DNA from 3 places in the Streptomyces sp. DF42 genome. Region 3 is predicted to be linked to each of the others. Evidence: riboswitches for the same ligand, from Rfam matches in the RefSeq annotation. Region 3 holds a riboswitch; each other region holds the start of a gene.

Region 1 (6,057 bases), 6.0 Mb from region 3:
GACCCGACCGACCGCCCGCTATGTCCTGCCCGAGATCACCGAGCGCACGAGCTACGGGCACAAGTCGCTGGATCCGTACTCGAAGCTGCTGGAGGAACGGATCGTCTTCCTCGGGACGCAGGTCGACGACACCTCGGCGAACGACGTGATGGCGCAGCTCATGTATCTGGAGCACAAGGACCCCGACCGGGACATCGCGCTGTACATCAACTCGCCCGGCGGCTCGTTCAGCGCCATGACGGCGCTCTACGACACGATCCAGTACGTCACCTGCGACGTGGCGACGACCTGCCTGGGGCAGGCGGGTTCCTCCGCCGCGGTGCTGCTGGCCGCCGGCACGCCGGGCAAGCGGTTCGTGCTGCCGGGCGCCCGCGTGGTGATCCATCAGCCGTCGCTGGCCGAGCCCGTCGAGGGGCAGGCCAGCGATCTGGCCATCCAGGCCGAGGAGTTGACGCGGATGCGCTCCCGCCTCGAGGAGATGCTCGTTCGGCACACGGGACGCAGCGCGCAGCAGGTGAACGCGGACATCGAGCGGGACAAGATCCTGGATGCCCAAGGAGCGGTGGAGTACGGGCTGGTGGACCAGATCATCCCCAGCCGCCGGGCCGCCCCCGTCCCGCCCGCCGGTCGGTGAGAGGCCGGTGCTCCCGCCCGAACTTCCTCCGCTGCCCGCCCTCACGCGCGCCGAGGGAGAGCTGATCGACCGTTACCTCGACGTGGTCGACCTGCTCGGCCGTATCAACCCGGCGCATGACGGGGACACGTATCGCGGACTGCGTGCCGCGCAGGCTCTGGTGAGCCAGGCGGCGGCGCTGCGCGACGCGCTGGCGCTGATGCACCGTCGGGGCGAGAACGAGTTGCACGCCCCGACCCTGGGGCGCGCCCTCAGGGTGCTGGACGGCGAGCGGCGCACGGCCAGGGTCACCCTGCCGCCGCACTCCCCCAGTTGACGCGGGTTCGACCGGTCCGGACACCTCGCCGCGGCGCGAGGTGTCCGGACCGGCGTTCAAACGGACCAAAAGGCGTACCGCCTTTTGGAGGATGCTTGGCTCCCTTTTCGGGGCCGTCGGAGTTGCACAACGTGCGTGGCCCTAGGCCGGAATGATGCCTTCCGCCGCTGGTCCGGGGCTCGTCGAGGGCCTCAACGCCCGTTCGAACGCAGGGGTGTCCACCCGAACGGGTGAGTGGTGAGTAACAACACAAAGTCACGGTTCCATTGGGTTTTTCTGACTTCTGTAGGTGAAGATCCCTGTCTGACGACAAGACCCCGCCACAGCGGCGGGGCGATCCGGGCGGACGCCGAGTCCTGCCGCCGCACGGATGACCGGTCGACAGGAGTGGATCGGCAGGAGTGGAGGACCCAGGCAAGACGGGTCGCCGGAACGGCCGTCTCCGTAGGGAGACGCCGGGTCGAGCAGCCCTTGGGGTGAAGCCGCGTCAGCGGCCGGGCAACTTCGCCAGCCCGAATCCGACAGGTCATCCTTCACAGGCGGCTGACGAAGGGTTGCGCATGTCTGCGCTCAATCGTGTCCCGTCGCTGATGGCCCGGGCCGGCACGGCCTCGGCGCTCACTATCGCCGCCGTGGGCGGCTCCATCGTGGTCCCGGGTGTCGCCTCCGACGCCGCGGCCGCCACGCCCGCGACGAAGGCACTTCAGATCGCGGCCTCCAAGAAGGGTTCCCCGTACAAGTGGGGTGCCTCGGGGCCGCGCAGGTTCGACTGCTCAGGGCTCACGCTGTACTCGTTCAAGAAGGCGGGCAAGAAGCTCCCCCGGACGGCTGCCCAGCAGTACAACAAGTCCCACCACATCTCCTCGAAGAGCCGCAAGGCCGGAGACCTCGTGTTCTTCCACTCGGGCTCCAGCGTCTACCACGTGGGCATCTACGCAGGGAAGGGGAAGATCTGGCACGCCCCGAAGACCGGGGACGTCGTGAAACTGCAGAAGATCTGGACCAACAGCGTCTGGTACGGCCGGATCAGCTGACTCTCCCGCGGGGGCGACGCCGACCTGACAGGCCGTCGCCCCCGCGGGGCCTTCCACGGGCTCGGCACACTGCCGGGGCGGAAACCCCGCCGTCCTGCCGCCCTGAGCCCTCACCGCGCCCTGACGGCGCTCTGGACCGGGCCGGGGCACCACGCCCCGTCGCCACGCTCCCGCTCCCGCTCCCGCCTTTCACCCCTCGCGGCCGCGCCGTGCGCCTCGGTGCTAAGGCTCCTGCTGTCCCGCGGCCGGCACCGGCTCGGCCGGGACGGTCCACGGAAATTCGATGGACACCGTCTTGCCGCCCTCCCGGGTGGGACGCACCCGGAGCCTGCCACCGCACTCGGCCGCCAGCCAGCGGACGATCACCATGCCCCGGCCGTTGTCCTGCTGGACGGCGGCGGGCAGCCGTTTCGGGAGGCGGGGATGACTGTCGGTGACGCCGATGCGCAGCTGTTCGTCATGGTGGAGCTCGACGTCCACCGTGAAGGTGGGTGACAGCCCGAGAGTGTGCTGCACCGCGTTGGTAGCGAGTTCGGAGACGATGAGGCGGATGGTCTCGGAGGTTTCCGTGCCCGCCGGCAATCCCCATTCCGCCAGGGTGTCGACCACGTAGCCGCGGGCCGCGGCGACCGAGGCGGGATCGCTCGGCAGAGTGACGGATGCTTCCAGATGGTCTGCCATGGCGCGGTCGTCCCTTTCCCACGGGACCGGAGTCCGACACGGAGCGGATGGTTCGAGTACGGTCCCGGACTGGTGCTTCGTCGCCAGAGTGCCATTACCGCAACGGTCACGGGTGGCGATCCACCAAGATATGCATATATCTGTCGCTCAAAGCGGTGAACTCTGCGACGGGAGACCGTATTCGGGTGGCCCGGTAGGAGTAAGGAGTAACGCATGCAGCACGGTCCCGCGGTGCGCCGCCGGAAGCTGGGTGCCGAACTGCGTGCGTTACGCACGAGTGCGGGGCTCACAAGCGGCGAGGCGGCTCGGCTCGTGGGCTGGCACCAGTCGAAGGTGAGCCGGATCGAGACGGGTGCCAGCGGGGTGAAACCGGCCGATGTGCGGTTACTCCTGGACGCCTACACCGTGTCGGACGCCCAACTCCGTGAGTTGCTGATGGCGTTGGCGGGTTCCGACGAGGGAGGCGGCCGGCACCACTGGTGGCACGCCTATCGCGGGGTGCTGCCCCCGACCTACCGCGATTTCATCAGCCTGGAGTCCCAGGCGAGCGCAATGAGCACGCTGGAGACGTCCGTCGTACCCGGCCTGTTGCAGACGCCCGAGTACGCACGTGAGGTGACCCGGGCGGCGGTGGGCGGACTGGACGACGAGCGGCTGGACGCCCTGGTCGAGGTGCGCCTGGCCAGGCAGGACGTGCTGCGTGCGGACCGGCCGCTGGAGCTGAGCGCGGTGCTGGACGAGGCTGTGCTGCGCCGGGAGATCGGCGGCCCCGACGTCATGGCGAGACAGCTGCGACAGCTCATCGAGGCGGCGCGCCTGCCTCAAGTGCGGCTTCAGGTACTGCCGTTCGCTGCCGGTGCCCATGTCGGCGTCACCGGGCCTTTCGTAATCTTCTCATTTTCGAGCACTTCTGATCTGGACGTGGTTGTTCTCGACCACTTGACGAGTAGCCTCTACCTCGAGCGGAAAGAAGACCTCCGGGCCTATACCGAGGCCTTCACCGCCCTTCAGTCCCACGCCCTTTCGCCCGAGGACTCGTTGGATCACATCGCCGCAATAAGTGACGGCGCGTAAGGAGGCACCATGTCTGCACTGCCTCGGAACGTACCTTCCAGTACCGATCTGCATGGCGTGCGGTGGCTGCGCAGCAGTTACAGCACGGGTGCGAACAACTGCGTGGAGACGGCACTGCCGCACTCCGGCCCCTGGGCCGGGCTGCTCGCCGTGCGCGACTCCAAGGACCCGGCCGGGCCCGCCCTGCTCATCTCCCCCGGGAGCTGGACGGAGTTCACGGCCACCTTCAAGGCCTGATCAGTTCCGATCAGGCCTGATCAGTTCCGCATCGTGCGGCACACGGCCGTGTCACGCCGACTCATGGTCGCGTCTCGCCGATCACACCTACAGCGCGTTCGATCTGTGCCTCGGAGAGGTCCGCGCGAGCGGTCAACCTGAGCCGTGAGATGCCGTCGGGCACGGAAGGAGGACGGAAGCAGCCCACGGCAAGGCCTGCCGCACGGCAGTCGGCCGCCCATTGCAGGGCCTCGTCCGGGGACGGCGCGCGCACGGAGACGACCGCGGCGTCCGGGCGTACCGCCTCGTGACCCGCGGCGGTCAGGCGTGCGTGCAGCTCGGCCGCCACCGTGCGCGCCCGCGCCGCCCGCTCCGGCTCGCGGCGCAGGAGTCGGAGGGCCGCCAGGGCCGCTCCGGCGGCCGCCGGAGCCAGGCCCGTGTCGAAGATGAACGTCCGGGCCGCGTTGACGAGGTGGTCGATGACCCGGGCGGGGCCGAGGACGACTCCGCCCTGGCTGCCGAACGACTTGGACAGCGTGGCCGTCACGACGACGTCGTCGGCGCCCGCGAGGCCGGCCGCGTGCGGGGCGCCCCGGCCGCCGTCGCCGAGGACGCCGAGCCCGTGCGCGTCGTCGACCAGCAGTCCCGCGCCGCGCTCCCGGCACGCCTCGGCGAAGGCGGTCAGCGGTGCGGCGTCCCCGTCCACCGAGAAGACCGTGTCCGAGACGACGACCGCCGTGCCCTCGTGCGTCCAGAGCGCCTTGCGCACGGCGTCCGGGTCGGAGTGGGGCACGACCTGGGTGGCGCCCCGGGCCAGCCGGCAGCCGTCGATCAGTGAGGCGTGGTTGCCCGCGTCGGAGACGATCAGTGAGCCGTGCGGGGCCAGGGCGGTGACAGCGGCGAGGTTGGCCGCGTAACCCGAGGAGAAGACCAGGGCCGCCTCGAAACCGCAGAATTCGGCCAGCTCGCGCTCCAGCTCGACGTGGAGTTCCGTCGTACCCGTCACGAGCCGGGACCCGGTCGAGCCGCCGCCCCAGGTCCGCGCGGCCACCGCGGCGCCCTCGGCGACGGCGGGATGGTGGGCCAGCCCCAGGTAGTCGTTGCTCGCGAGGTCCAGCAGCGGGGAGTCGGCCGGGCGCGGCCGCAGGGTCCGTACGAGTCCGGCGCGACGGCGCAGCTCCGCCTGTTCGTCGATCCAGCCGAACGCCATGGCTCCTCCGGGACTTTTGTAGGCAGTGGACAGACACTAGCCGGACGGGTCGCACCCCATGGTGTGGCAATACACACACGTCGAAGTGCCTCTGTTGTTCAATCTCTCCTTGGCCGGGAGCGCTTCCGTAAGACAGGATCGGCTCTCATGGACCTGCTGAACACGCTGGTGGACAAGGGGCTTCGGCGCGAGCTGCCGACCCGCGAGGAGGCTCTTGCCGTCCTCGCCACTTCCGACGACGACGTGCTCGATGTGGTGGCCGCGGCCGGAAAGGTACGCCGGCACTGGTTCGGCCGACGGGTGAAACTCAACTACCTCGTCAACCTGAAGTCGGGCCTGTGTCCCGAGGACTGCTCGTACTGCTCCCAGCGGCTCGGCGCCGACACCGGCATCCTGAAGTACACCTGGCTCAAGCCCGACCAGGCCTCCGAGGCGGCCGCGGCCGGCCTGGCCGGCGGCGCCAAGCGGGTCTGTCTGGTGGCGTCCGGGCGTGGCCCGACCGACCGTGACGTGGACCGGGTGGCGGGCACCATCAAGGCGATCAAGGAACAGAACGAGGGCGTCGAGGTGTGCGCCTGCCTCGGTCTGCTCTCCGACGGCCAGGCCGAGCGGCTGCGCGAGGCGGGCGCGGACGCCTACAACCACAACCTGAACACGTCCGAGTCGACGTACGGGGACATCACGACCACGCACACGTACGCCGATCGGGTGGACACGGTGCAGAAGGCGCACGCGGCCGGTCTGTCTGCGTGCTCCGGTCTGATCGCCGGTATGGGCGAGAGCGACGAGGACCTGGTGGACGTGGTCTTCTCGCTGCGCGAGCTGGACCCCGACTCGGTTCCGGTCAACTTCCTGATCCCGGTCGAGGGCACACCGCTGGCCAAGGAGTGGA
Region 2 (6,057 bases), 6.3 Mb from region 3:
AGCGGAAGGTCGTCGGTGAACGCGTTGACGGGCGGCGAGATGCGCTCGGTGCGGTGGATGTCGAGGGCCGCCGTCGCGGACTTCGTGCCGAGCGTGCCGCGCGGGTGCCAGCTTCCGGTGACGGCCAGCCAGGTGTTGGCGCGCGGCGCGGGAGTCCCGTACATCCGCACCTTGACCGACTGGGAGTCGGCAGCGCAGCAGGTGAAGATGATCCGGGTCAGGTACCAGCCGCCGCCCGGTCCTGCCGGGGTGACGAAACCGGTCATGCTGATGCTGCGGCCCCTGATGGCCTGTTCCCGGTCCTGCTGGACCCGGGCGGTGAAGTCCGTGAGGGTCAGCGGCAGGGGTGTGGTCGCGGGCAGCGGGTCGAACCGCTGCTCCTGCTTCACGGCCTTGTTGTTCGCGTGCGCGGCCGTGTACGCGCCGAGGGCGGGCGGAGCGTAGAAGAGCAGGCTGAGCGCGGGCAGGAACAGCAGCCAGGCGATGCGGGGGGCGGTGGAGTGGTCGTGCCCGTGATCGTGTTCGGGCCTGTGGTCGTCTTCGTGGTTGAGGTCGTGCTCGTGGTTACGGTCGCGGTCCTGGTGGTGGTCGTGGTTGCGTCCCTGGTCGTCGTGTTCCGGGTCCATGTGGTCGAGCGCGGCTCCCGCGAGGCCCAGCAGCAGGAGCAGTACGCCGGAGGCGATGAGCAGGGGACGCAGACCCTCCTTGACGTAGCGCAGGCAGAGGTCGCTGAACAGGGCGGTGTGCAGCAGTCCCAGGCCGGTCAGGACGAGCAGGAGTACTTGTACGTGGCGCTTCACAGCAGCGCGCCTCCGATCAGGACGCTCGCGACGACGGCGACGGCCGTCGTCGCGGTGGAGAAGCGGAGTGCGAAGGCCCGGCCGAACGTGCCCGTCTGAAGGGCGATCAGCTTCAGGTCGACCATCGGCCCGACCACCATGAAGGCCAGGCGAGCGGTGGGCGAGAAGCCGGTGAGCGAGGCTGCGACGAAGGCGTCCGCCTCCGAGCAGACGGCGAGCAGGACGGCGAGACCGGCCAGGAAGAGCACCGACAGCCAGGGCGAGCCGGAGAAGGTGCCGAGGACCGAGCCCGGTACCGCCACGTTGAACGTGGCCGCGGCCATGGCGCCCAGCACCAGGAAGCCCCCGGCGTGCAGGAAGTCGTGCCGGAAGCCGAGGCGGAACTCCTTCCAGCGGCTGTGACCCGGCCGGTGCCCGGTGTGCCGGACAGCGGGGCGCAGCCATTCCTCGCGTCCCAACCAGAGCCACAGCCAGCCCATCGCGGCCGCGGTGAGAAGGGAGGCGACCAGTCGGGCGGCGACCATGGCGGGGTTTCCCGGGAAGGCGACGGCTGTTGCGGTGAGCACGATCGGATTGATCGCGGGAGCGGAGAGGAGGAAGGCGAAGGCGGCGGCCGGGTTGACGCCGCGGCGGATCAGACTGTCCGCGACCGGCACCGAGGCGCATTCGCAGCCCGGCAGCACGACGCCCGCGACGCCGGCCACGGGGACGGCGAGTGCGGGGCGCCTGGGCAGGATCCTGGTGAACAGGTCGGCCGGTACGAAGGCGTTGATCGCCCCCGACAGGGCCGTACCCAGGAGAAGGAAGGGCAGCGCCTGGACGGTGATGGCCAGACAGACCGTGCGCCAGGCCGCGACAGCGGGCTGGTTCAGCCACCCGCCGCCGGTGAGCACGAGCACCGCCACCAGACCGGCCGACGTGGCGATGCCGACGGACAGGGGCCATCGGGTGAAGTGCCGTCTCGGGTGGGCGTCCGGCGGCGCGACGATCACTGAGGGGGGCGCCACATCAACCAGTTCATCCGTTTTTTGCATTTTTACTCCGGATGTCGGATTCCGTGGCGAAGATAAGCCAGACCTCCTCCCCGCACGGTGCGCACACGCCGCCCGGCGTTCAACCGACCGCGATGTGATCGTCCGAGGACCGGCGCTGGGACGTCGCCTTCGGCACCTTGTGCCGGAGGACCGGCACGGCGACTTCGCCGGATGGCCGCTTGCGGCCGCGCCCGTGGAACAGCGCGAGGACGATCGCGGCGCCGACCGCTATCAGGTGCTCCCGGCCGGCCAGGTTGGGTACGGCGATCGACTCCCACACCATGGACCCACCGGTGAGCGTGAACACGATGGGAGCGCGGCGGACGACGGCGACGTAGGTGAACAGGCCCACGACAGCTGCGGAGGGTCCGGTGTCCAGCACCTGCCCGACCTCACGCGACAGGCCCAGCCCACCCCAGCCGGGGCCGAGCGCGATCATCACGCGCACCATGAGGGTGCCGGCCAGCGTGGTCGCGTACGCGACGGCGAGCGTCCTGGCCCGGCCGAGTGCGAGTTCGGCGAGCGCGAACGCGAGGAACAACTGCGTGATCCCCGCCCACACGGGCAGATCCAGGGCCGGGACGTACAGCGAGACCGGCGTGCGCAGCAGGGCCAGCCACCACGGCAGGTCGGCCTTGACGCCGCCGAGGATCCGGACCACCACGGCACCGGTCGGCCGTTGCGCCAGCGCATGGAAGAAGATGACGCCGAAGGCGGCCACGAACGCGAGGGACAGCGCGGGCAGCCCGCGCCTTCGGAGTTGCCGCACGGGATCGACCACGATGCCGTTCCACTCGCCCCGCAGCGTGCGCCCGAGGAATACGGCCACCCGCCAGGCTTCGCGACGCAGCCGCCCCTGCCCGGAACGGTCTGCCCGGGCGTACGACAGTCCGGCAGCGCGCACACTGTCCGCGACACCGCCGATGCACCGCATCCTCCTGCGAAGCAAAACGCCCCCTGACCTGGTAGAAGTGGCCCACGCCGCACAGGCGAGACCACTCCTCCGGGGCTACGCCCGGCGGCGAGGCTTCCTGCGCTTGGCGCCCTTGGAGACGACGGATCCACCCCGAGGGTTCCGTCCGGTCGTCTTGGCGGCCGTGGGCTTGCGCCGGGCGGCGGCCGTGTCGCCCGCCTTGCCCTGGGACTCCGGCGCAGGTGCCGTGCGGCCCCGGGAGCTGTTGACCGTGCGGCCGCGGACGATGCCGATGAAGTCCTCGACCATGTCCGTGGTCGCCTCCTCGGGCCAGGCCAGGGCGACGCCCGACCCGGGGCCGTCCACGAGCGGCCGGTAGGTGAGGTCTCTGCGGTGGTGGAGGCGGGCCAGCGACTGGGGGACGATCAGGAGGCCGATGCCCGCCGCCACGAGTTCGACGGCGTCCTCCGTGGTGGCGGGGCGCTCGAAGGCGGGCTCTCCCGGCGGCCGGTCCCAGTCGAAGACATCGTCGAGCGGATGGAGGACGACCTCCTCCGCGAGGTCCTCGACGCTCACCTCGTCCGCCGCGGTGATCAGGTGGCCCTTGGGGACCATGACGACCGTCGTCTCGGTGTAGAGGGGGATGGCGCTGAAGAACGTACGGTCCACCGGCAGGCGCAGGAGTCCCGCGTCGGCGTCACCGGCGCGCAGCACCTCGGACGCCTCGGCGGCCGGTACGGCGAGGAGGGTCAGCGGAATGTCGGGCAGGCGCTCGTTCCAGATCCGCACCCACTTGGCGGGCGTCGCTCCCGGGACGTACGCGAGCCGGAACGTCTGGGATGCTTCCGTGCCTGTCACCCCGCCAGGCTACCGGCCGTGGTCGGAGGTCTCGAACGCGCTCGATACCCTGGGCACCATGATGTCGCACCAGACCACCCAGACGATGAAGCCCGCGACCGCGGCGAAGAAGCTGGGTGTGTACCTCGAGGCCACCCCCGCCGAGTTCCGTGAGGGTGTCGTCTCACGCGCCCAGCTCGACCAGCTCCAGGCCGAGCCGCCCGAGTGGCTGCGCGAGCTGCGGGCCAACGGGCCGCACCCGCGTCCGGTGGTCGCGGCGAAGCTCGGCGTCTCCATCGCGGGCCTCGCGCGCGGCGGGGTCACCGAGCCGCTCACCACGGACCAGATCGACGCGCTGAAGCAGGAACAGCCCGAGTGGCTGCAGAAGGAGCGTGCCACCCAGGCCGAGGTCCGCAAGGAGGGGGCGCGCATCAAGAAGCGGAACGCCGAGCGCGAGCAGCGGAGCGACGACCCGCGTTCCTGACTCCTGACGCCTTGCTCCTGACGCCGTAGTCCTTCCGCGACACCCGCCAGCCCGCGACGTTCCGTCGCCGTCCGGATTCCCTGCGTGCACAACACTCGGATCTGACGGAACGTCACGACAAAGGTCACAAAAGCGTATCGGACATTCCGGCCTCCAACCTTCACACGAGTCGCACAAGTTGGCTAGTTTGGCAGCAGGCCGCACGAGACCCACCGGCGAACCCCGTCGGGACGCGCGGCCTCCGCCGAGTCCGGTGCGCCCCCGTGGCAGCCGGAGCCGGGGACCCGACCGAACGATGGGGTGAATCGGCCCAACCGCCCGCAAGGGCAAGGGCCGTAGGGCATGCCTTCCGGAGACGACCGCCCGAACCCGACAGCTAACTCGGTAGGCGGAGCACGGAAGGAGTACGGCTCCCATGGCGCCGGAACGATCGTCGCGTCCAGGAGGCTTCGGCCTTCCCGGTATGCGCAACTCCGCTCTCGCGACCGCCGCCCTCACCTCGGTGGCCCTGTTCTCGCAGACCGCCGACGCCGCACCGATGACGGCGGACGAGGGCCCCAGCCGCGAAGACGTCCTGCAGCGGGTGAGCAGCCTCTACGACCAGGCCGAGTCCGACACCGGCCTCCACAACATCACCCGGGCGCAGTCGGCGGGTTCGCGGGGCCGCGGCGCCCCGGCGAGCGGTGGCCGGACCCGGACGTCGGATCCCGAGATGGACGACATCACCCGGCAGTGGTTCGCCGGGGCGCGCTCATCACTGGGCCCGACGGCCCCGGCCGTCCTGCCGGCCGACCGCACGCCCACCCGGCGCACGCCGGCCCGCCCGGCGGGGCCCCGGCCCGAGCGCGCGGCGGCACCGGCGCCCGAGACCCGTACCGGCCGCGGGCTGGAGCCGGCCGCCCGGCCCGCGCTCGAACTGCCCGCCGGTCAGACCGAGCCGGGTCCGGTGGCCGAGTTGACGGCCGCACCCACGGCGGCACTGCCCGCCGTACCGGCACAGCGGCAGGAATCCTCCACGGCCCCGCCCGCTGCCGCTCCCGAGTCGAAGCAGGCGTCGCTGCGCAGCTCCAAGCAGCACAACCAGCGCAAGATCGCGGCGGCCAGCGAGCTGCTGTACAGGTACACCGCCCGGCAGACCTCCGTGGCGCCGCTGATGGCCGTCCAGTCCCAGCCGCTCCCACTGCCCCAACTCCCCCAGGTTCCCGCCCCCTGGGAGGAGCAGGCGCTGCGCGCGACCGAGGAGGCATGGCGACTGCGGCAGCCGTCCGTACTCGACACGGGCGTGCCGCCGGCCGGGGACTGGCGACTCCAGCCGTCCGTCCTCGACACCGGCGTCCCCGCGGCCGAGGACTGGCGGATGCAGCCCCCGGCACTCGACACCGGCGCACCCGCCGCCCCGGACTGGCGGATGCAGCCTTCCGTGCTCGACACCGGTGTCCCCGTCGTCGAGACGCCCGTCGGCACCAAGGCCGACCGGGCCGTCGCGTTCGCCCGTGCGCAGATCGGCAGGCCGTGCCTGTGGGGTGCGGTCGGGCCGGAGTCGTACGACAACGCCGGTCTCACCCAGGCCTCCTGGAAGGCCGCGGGGGTCGCCCTGCCGCGCACCCCGCACGAGCAGGCGAACACCGGCACCGTGATCCCGCTCGCCGAGAGCCGCCCCGGGGACCTGATCTTCTTCCACGACAACTTCAGCCACGTCGGCGTCTACACCGGCAACGGCCTGATGATCCACGCCCCCGGTCCGGGCTCGGTCATCCGCGAGGAGTCGATCCACAACGCCGGGGAGGCCGCGATCCGGATCGCCGTGCGTCCGGCGTGAGGGTCAGGAACACCGGTCGAGTCGAGACACCAGCAGTCCGGTGAAGTGCGCGGCCGCTCACGGAAGTCGGCGGCCGCGCACCGCCCGGACCTGTGCCGCGCACTGCCGGAAGACCGAGTGAGCGTACGAGCTCTTACTGCGGGGCGAGCCCGTCGCGGACCAGCCCCGGG
Region 3 (6,057 bases):
AAGGTGGACACGCCCGTGACGCCCGTGACTCCCCCGCCGCGGCGCTGCAGCCGGGACAGCAGGGCGATGCCGATGGCGCCGGACTGTGCGAACAGGCCGATGCGGCCGGGGCGGGGCATCTCGGGGGCGAGCGAGGCGTTCAGCCGTACGTCGGAGGAGGTGTTGATGACCCCGAAGGCGTTCGGCCCGATGATCCGCATGCCGTACGTGCGCGCGTGCCGCACGAGTTCGCGCTGGCGCTCGCGTCCTTCGGGCCCGCTCTCGGCGTACCCGGCGGAGATGACGACGAGCCCCTGCACGCCGTGCTCGCCGCACTCGGTGACCACCTCGGGGACCTGCTCGGCCGGCACGGCGACGACCGCGAGGTCGACGGGCCCGTCGATGTCCCGCACCGAGCGGTGCGCCGGGACGCCGTCGAGCTCCTTGAGGTCTTCGGGAAGCGCCTTGTTCACGGCGTGGAGCGACCCGGTGAAGCCGGCGTCGCGGATGTTGTCGAGGATGCCGCGGCCCACACCTCCCGGCGTGCGCCCGGTGCCGACGACGGCGACCGAGCCCGGTACGAGCAGTCGTCGTACGGACCGCGCCTCGGCGCGCTGCTCCCGCGCGCGCTGTACCGCGAGGGAGCGGTCGGTGGGTTCGAGGTCGAACTCCAGGCGTACGACGCCGTCCTCGAAGCTGCGCTTCTGGGTGTAGCCCGCGTCCGTGAACACCTTGATCATCTTGACGTTGGCGGGCAGCACCTCGGCGGCGAAGCGGCGGATGGCGCGCTCGCGGGCGACCGCGCCGATGTGTTCGAGGAGGGCGGAGGCGACTCCGCGCCCCTGGTGGGCGTCCTGGACGAGGAAGGCGACCTCGGCCTCGTCGGCGGGTGCGGACGCGGGCGTTCCGTCGGCGCCGATGCGGTCGTAGCGTACGGTGGCGATGAACTCGCCGCCGACCGTGGCCGCGAGTCCCACCCGGTCCACAAAGTCGTGGTGCGTGAAGCGGTGGACGTCCTTGGCGGACAGGCGAGGGTAGGGCGCGAAGAAGCGGTAGTACTTCGACTCGTCCGACACCTGCTCGTAGAAGCTGACCAGGCGCTCGGCGTCATCAACGGTGATGGGGCGGATGCGCGCGGTGCCGCCGTCGCGCAGCACCACGTCGGCCTCCCAGTGCGCGGGGTACTCGTGCCGGTCCGGCGAGGTCTGCATGGGCCCCAGAGTACGGCTCGCGTCCGACAACGGCGCGAGGCAGTCTGTGGAGAACACGGCAGTCCGCGGAGAACTGAACAAGGACGCAAGTCGGGCCGAGGCCGCGGTCCGACGACCCGCCCCGGACGGGACGAAGGACCGCTCCGGACATGCTTCACGTTGTGGGAAACTGGTCTAGACAACCCTGAGACTCTGAAGGGCAGCATCACATGGCTGAGCGCCGCGTCAACGTCGGCTGGGCCGAGGGCCTCCACGCCCGCCCCGCTTCCATCTTCGTCCGGGCCACCACGGCCGCAGGTATCCCCGTGACGATCGCCAAGGCCGACGGCAACCCCGTCAACGCGGCCTCCATGCTGGCCGTCCTGGGCCTGGGCGCCCAGGGTGGCGAGGAGATCGTCCTCGCCTCCGACGCCGAGGGCGCGGACGCGGCCCTCGACCGTCTGGCCAAGCTGGTCTCCGAAGGTCTCGAGGAGCTCCCCGAGACCGTCTGACCACGGCACCGCAGAAGGGCTCGTCCGAATTACCGGGCGAGCCCTTCGCATTTCTTGTTCCGAGACCGTGGAATTCTCGATCGGGGGCAGCATGGATAAACCCCCGCGAATTCTCTTGTCTTTGTATACGGCGCCCGTGTTAATGACGCAGGCTCGACATGTTTACGGCATGTTGCGAGTTCCTCACACGGTCGGCGCGATCGGCGCCGGGGGCGAATCGCAGCCGGTGCACCCCACTGGAACGCTCCGTGTGCAGCGTCGTGATCGCCCGCGCGCGCTCGCCGTCACCGCGGGCCACGGCGTCAACGATCGCGCCGTGCTCCGCCCAGGACTCCACGGGGTCGGCGGGCGCCTCCACGGCGTACATCCAGGCGATCTTGTGGCGCAGCTGGGTCAGCATCGAGGTCAGCGCGGGGCTGCCGGAGGCCTGGGCGAGCGTCTCGTGGAACCAGTTCCCCAGGGAGCGCAGATCCTCGCTGTTGCCCCTCCTGGCCCGCTCCTGGCCCAGTCTCACCAGGCCGCGCAGGACCTTGAGATGGGCCTCGGTGCGCCGTTGGGCGGCCCGTGAGGCACCGAGCGGCTCCAGGAGCATGCGCATCTCCAGCAGGTCGGCGGCCTCCTGCTCGGTCGGTTCCGCCACGCACGCGCCCGCGTGCCGGCGGGTCACCACGAAGCCCTCGGCCTCCAGCGTGCGCAGGGCCTCGCGGACGGGAACGCGCGAGACGCCGTAGCGGCGGGCCAGAACTTCCTCGGTGAGGCGGCCGCCACGCTCATGGACACCGGCGACGATGTCGTCCCGGATCGCCGTGCACACCGAGTGCGCCGGAATACGCATGACCGACCTCCGACTTAATCCCCGTGAAACGTCGATGATTGACGTGTGTTCCGTGACTCTATTGCACAGAGCCGGAATTTCCGACGGGAGGCCGGAATCCATGGATATTTTTTGGACAGCAGGGCGACGGAAAACAGCGAAACCCCGGCTCGCGGAGCCGGGGTTTCGCCGTTGTCCTGCGATCCGTCGTCAGACGTTCACGCCGTGCGAGCGAAGGTAGGCGACGGGGTCGATGTCCGAGCCGTACTCGGCGGTCGTACGGGCCTCGAAGTGCAGGTGCGGTCCGGTGGTGTTGCCGGTCGCGCCGGAGACGCCTATCTGCTGCCCCGGGGTGACCGTCTGGCCCGCCGAGACACCGATGGACGACAGGTGGCCGTACTGGGTGTACGTGCCGTCGTGCATCCTGATCACTATCTGGTTGCCGTAGGCGCCGCCCCAGCCGGTCTCGACGACGGTGCCGGCACCGACCGCGTGAACCGGCGTGCCGCTCGCGGCGTGGAAGTCGATGCCCGTGTGGCTGCCGGAGGACCACAGGGAGCCACCGGTCTTGTAGCCGGTCGAGACGTACGAGTTCGAGATCGGCGCGACGAAGGTGTTGAGGCGCTTGCGCTCGGCCTCACGCGCGGCGCGCTCCTTGGCCTCGCGCTCCGCCTCGGCCTTCGCGGCGGCCTGCTTGCGCGCCGCCTCCAGGGCCGCCTTCTTGCGGGCGGCCTCCTCGGCGGCCTGCTTCTGGGCATCGGCCTGGGCGTCGATCTTGTCGGCGATCGTGTCGCCGATGGTGATGACAGGGTTGAGGCCGGTCTGCTCGACGGAGCTCTCGGCGGCGAGGGCCGGAGCGGCCTGGGCGCCGACGACGCCGGTGGCGGCGAGAGCCGCGACCCCTGCGGCGCGGGTGGTGGTGCGGTGCATCCGCGTGGGACGACGGTGCTTCCCGGTGGCGCGCGTGAACGCCATGTGGTGGCTGTTCCTTTCCTTCCCTCTCGCCTACCGGGTTAGCTGACGGGTTCGGAGCAGGAAGGTCTCCTACGGACCCCCTCGCTGGGCGCGGGCGTCCGATTCACCCCAGGGACTGCGGTGGGTCCCCGGCTCCCCTGGCTCGCGCCATAGGGGGACTCGGCGATGACTGTCCGGTGCCGCGGATGCGGCGCTGTGCCTGACGGACAGACCGGATGACGCTAAGCGGGGCGACTTTCAATTCCCAAACGGATCACGCCTTTTGTAGTGCATGCCACAGGTCAGACAGGCAACCTCTCCCCTAATTCGGACATTAGGGGGCCCTGGTGACTCATCAGTCACCAGGGCCCCTACGCGCGCGGCGCCGACCGGTCCTCTACTCGGCTGCCACGACGGTGACTTCGCCGATCCCCAGGGCCTCGACTGGCTCCTTGATCTCGGCCGCGTCACCGACGAGGACGGTCACCAGACGGTCCACCGGGAAGGCACTGACGGCCGCGGCGGTGGCCTCCACCGTGCCGGTGGCGGCGAGCTGCTGGTACAGCGTCGCCTGATAGTCGTCCGGCAGGTGCTGCTCGACCTGGTCGGCCAGCGTGCTCGCCACGGCCGCCGCGGTCTCGTACTTCAGCGGCGCCACCCCGACCAGGTTCTGTACGGCGACATCGCGCTCGGCGTCGGTGAGGCCGCCCTCGGCGAGCGTGCGCAGCACCTTCCAGAGGTCGTCGAGCGCCGGGCCGGTGTTCGGGGTGTCGACGGAGCCGCTGATCGCGAGCATCGCGGCACCGGAGCCGTCCGGGGCGGACCTGAGGACCTGGCCGAACGCGCGCACACCGTAGGTGTAGCCCTTCTCCTCGCGCAGGACGCGGTCCAGACGGGAGGTGAGGGTGCCTCCGAGGCAGTACGTACCGAGCACCTGCGCGGGCCACACACGGTCGTGCCGGTCGCGGCCGACGCGGCCGATGAGCAGCTGCGTCTGGACGGAGCCGGGGCGGTCCACGATGATCACGCGTCCGGTGTCGTCGGCGGTGATCGGCGGCACCGGACGGGACTCGCCCCCGGTGCCCGTCCAGGCGCCCAGGGTCTCGCCGAGCAGCGCGTCCAGGTCGATACCGGTGAGGTCACCGACGACGACGGCGGTGGCCGTGGCGGGCCTGACGTGCCGGTCGTAGAAGGCGCGTACGGCCGCCGAGTCGATCTTCTCGACGGTCTCCTCGGTGCCCTGGCGCGGGCGCGACATGCGCGAGGTCGCCGGGAACAGCTCCTTGGAGAGCTCCTTGGCGGCGCGGCGGGAGGGGTTGGCCAGCTCGTGCGGGATCTCGTCCAGGCGGTTGCGGACCAGCCGCTCGATCTCGCTGTCGGCGAAGGCGGGTGCCCTGAGGGCGTCGGCGAGCAGACCGAGCGCCTTGGCGAGGCGGGAGGCCGGCACTTCGAGGCTCAGACGCAGACCCGGGTGGTCGGCGTGCGCGTCGAGCGTGGCGCCGCAGCGCTCCAGCTCGGCGGCGAAGTCCTCGGCGGAGTGCTTGTCGGTGCCCTCGGAGAAGGCCCGCGCCATGATCGTGGCGACGCCTTCGAAAGCGGCCGGCTCGGCTTCCAGGGGGGCGGCCAGGAGCACCTCCACGGCGACGACCTGCTGGCCGGGGCGGTGGCAGCGCAGGACGGTCAGGCCGTTGCCGAGCGCGCCGCGCTCCGGGGCGGGGAAGGCCCAGGGCCTCGCCTCGCCGGCCTGGGGCTGCGGGTGGAACTCCATCGTGGTGAGCTCGGTCACTTGGCCGCCTCCGTGGTGTCGTCGCCGGCCTCGACCGTGGCTTCGGCCTCGGGGTCCTGCGGGGGATCCGCGTCCTCGGCGGTCTCTCCCGCGACGGGCTCGTAGACGAGCACCGCGCGGTTGTCGGGCCGCAGGCGGGCCTTGGCGACCTCCTGGACCTCCTGGGGTGTCACTTCCAGGACGCGCTGGACGGCGGTGAGAGCGAGCTGCGGGTCGCCGAACAGGACGGCGTAACGGCACAGTTCGTCGGCGCGGCCCGCGACCGTGCCGAGCCGGTCGAGCCACTCACGCTCCAACTGGGCCTGCGCGCGCTCCATTTCCTCGGCGGTGGGGCCCTCCTCGGCGAACCGGGCGAGCTCCTCGTCGATGGCGGTCTCGATGACCGGCACCTCGTAGTCACCGGAGGTCTTCACGTCCAGCCAGCCCAGGGAGGGCGCTCCGGCCAGCCGCAGCAGGCCGAAGTTGGCCGCGACGGCCGTACGGTCTCGCCGTACGAGACGGTTGTAGAGGCGGGAGGACTCGCCGCCGCCGAGGACGGTGAGCGCCAGGTCGGCGGCGTCCGCCTCGCGCGTGCCGTCGTGCGGCAGCCGGTAGGCCGCCATCAGGGCGCGCGCGGGCACCTCCTCCTTCACGACCTCGCGCAGCTGGCTACCGATGATCTCGGGCAGCGAACCGTCCCGGGGCGCGGGCTTGCCGTCGTGCGAGGCGATGGACCCGAAGTACCTCTCGACCCAGGCGAGCGTCTGCTCCGGGTCGATGTCGCCGACGACCGACAGCACGGCGTTGCCCGGCGCGTAGTACGTGCGGAAGAACGCGCGCGCG

Evidence for each region. Region 3 has a riboswitch for cyclic di-AMP ahead of ACYUED_RS32735 (M23 family metallopeptidase). Riboswitches for the same ligand answer to the same signal wherever they lie in the genome.
Region 1: linked by a shared signal. The riboswitch ahead of ACYUED_RS05430 (C40 family peptidase) and the one ahead of ACYUED_RS32735 (M23 family metallopeptidase) in region 3 are both predicted to bind cyclic di-AMP.
Region 2: linked by a shared signal. The riboswitch ahead of ACYUED_RS04075 (C40 family peptidase) and the one ahead of ACYUED_RS32735 (M23 family metallopeptidase) in region 3 are both predicted to bind cyclic di-AMP.

Annotation. Positions count from the first base shown of each region.
Region 1 is NZ_CM177859.1:1,180,590-1,186,646, forward strand. Features, by position in the region: gene ACYUED_RS05420 (ATP-dependent Clp protease proteolytic subunit) at 1-634, shown strand, start outside; gene ACYUED_RS05425 (hypothetical protein) at 642-950, shown strand; cyclic di-AMP (ydaO/yuaA leader) riboswitch at 1,366-1,507, shown strand; gene ACYUED_RS05430 (C40 family peptidase) at 1,511-1,984, shown strand; gene ACYUED_RS05435 (ATP-binding protein) at 2,207-2,665, opposite strand; gene ACYUED_RS05440 (helix-turn-helix domain-containing protein) at 2,879-3,739, shown strand; gene ACYUED_RS05445 (DUF397 domain-containing protein) at 3,749-3,976, shown strand; gene ACYUED_RS05450 (8-amino-7-oxononanoate synthase) at 4,038-5,165, opposite strand; gene bioB (biotin synthase BioB) at 5,313-6,057, shown strand, end outside.
Region 2 is NZ_CM177859.1:851,208-857,264, forward strand. Features, by position in the region: gene ACYUED_RS04050 (TIGR03943 family putative permease subunit) at 1-800, opposite strand, end outside; gene ACYUED_RS04055 (permease) at 797-1,834, opposite strand; gene ACYUED_RS04060 (hypothetical protein) at 1,914-2,738, opposite strand; gene ACYUED_RS04065 (LysR family substrate-binding domain-containing protein) at 2,844-3,605, opposite strand; gene ACYUED_RS04070 (DUF5997 family protein) at 3,664-4,068, shown strand; cyclic di-AMP (ydaO/yuaA leader) riboswitch at 4,301-4,475, shown strand; gene ACYUED_RS04075 (C40 family peptidase) at 4,484-5,887, shown strand; gene ACYUED_RS04080 (hypothetical protein) at 5,945-6,057, opposite strand, start outside.
Region 3 is NZ_CM177859.1:7,131,200-7,137,256, reverse strand. Features, by position in the region: gene ACYUED_RS32750 (bifunctional acetate--CoA ligase family protein/GNAT family N-acetyltransferase) at 1-1,190, opposite strand, end outside; gene ACYUED_RS32745 (HPr family phosphocarrier protein) at 1,400-1,681, shown strand; gene ACYUED_RS32740 (GntR family transcriptional regulator) at 1,821-2,516, opposite strand; gene ACYUED_RS32735 (M23 family metallopeptidase) at 2,706-3,470, opposite strand; cyclic di-AMP (ydaO/yuaA leader) riboswitch at 3,483-3,645, opposite strand; gene ACYUED_RS32730 (M16 family metallopeptidase) at 3,847-5,235, opposite strand; gene ACYUED_RS32725 (M16 family metallopeptidase) at 5,232-6,057, opposite strand, start outside.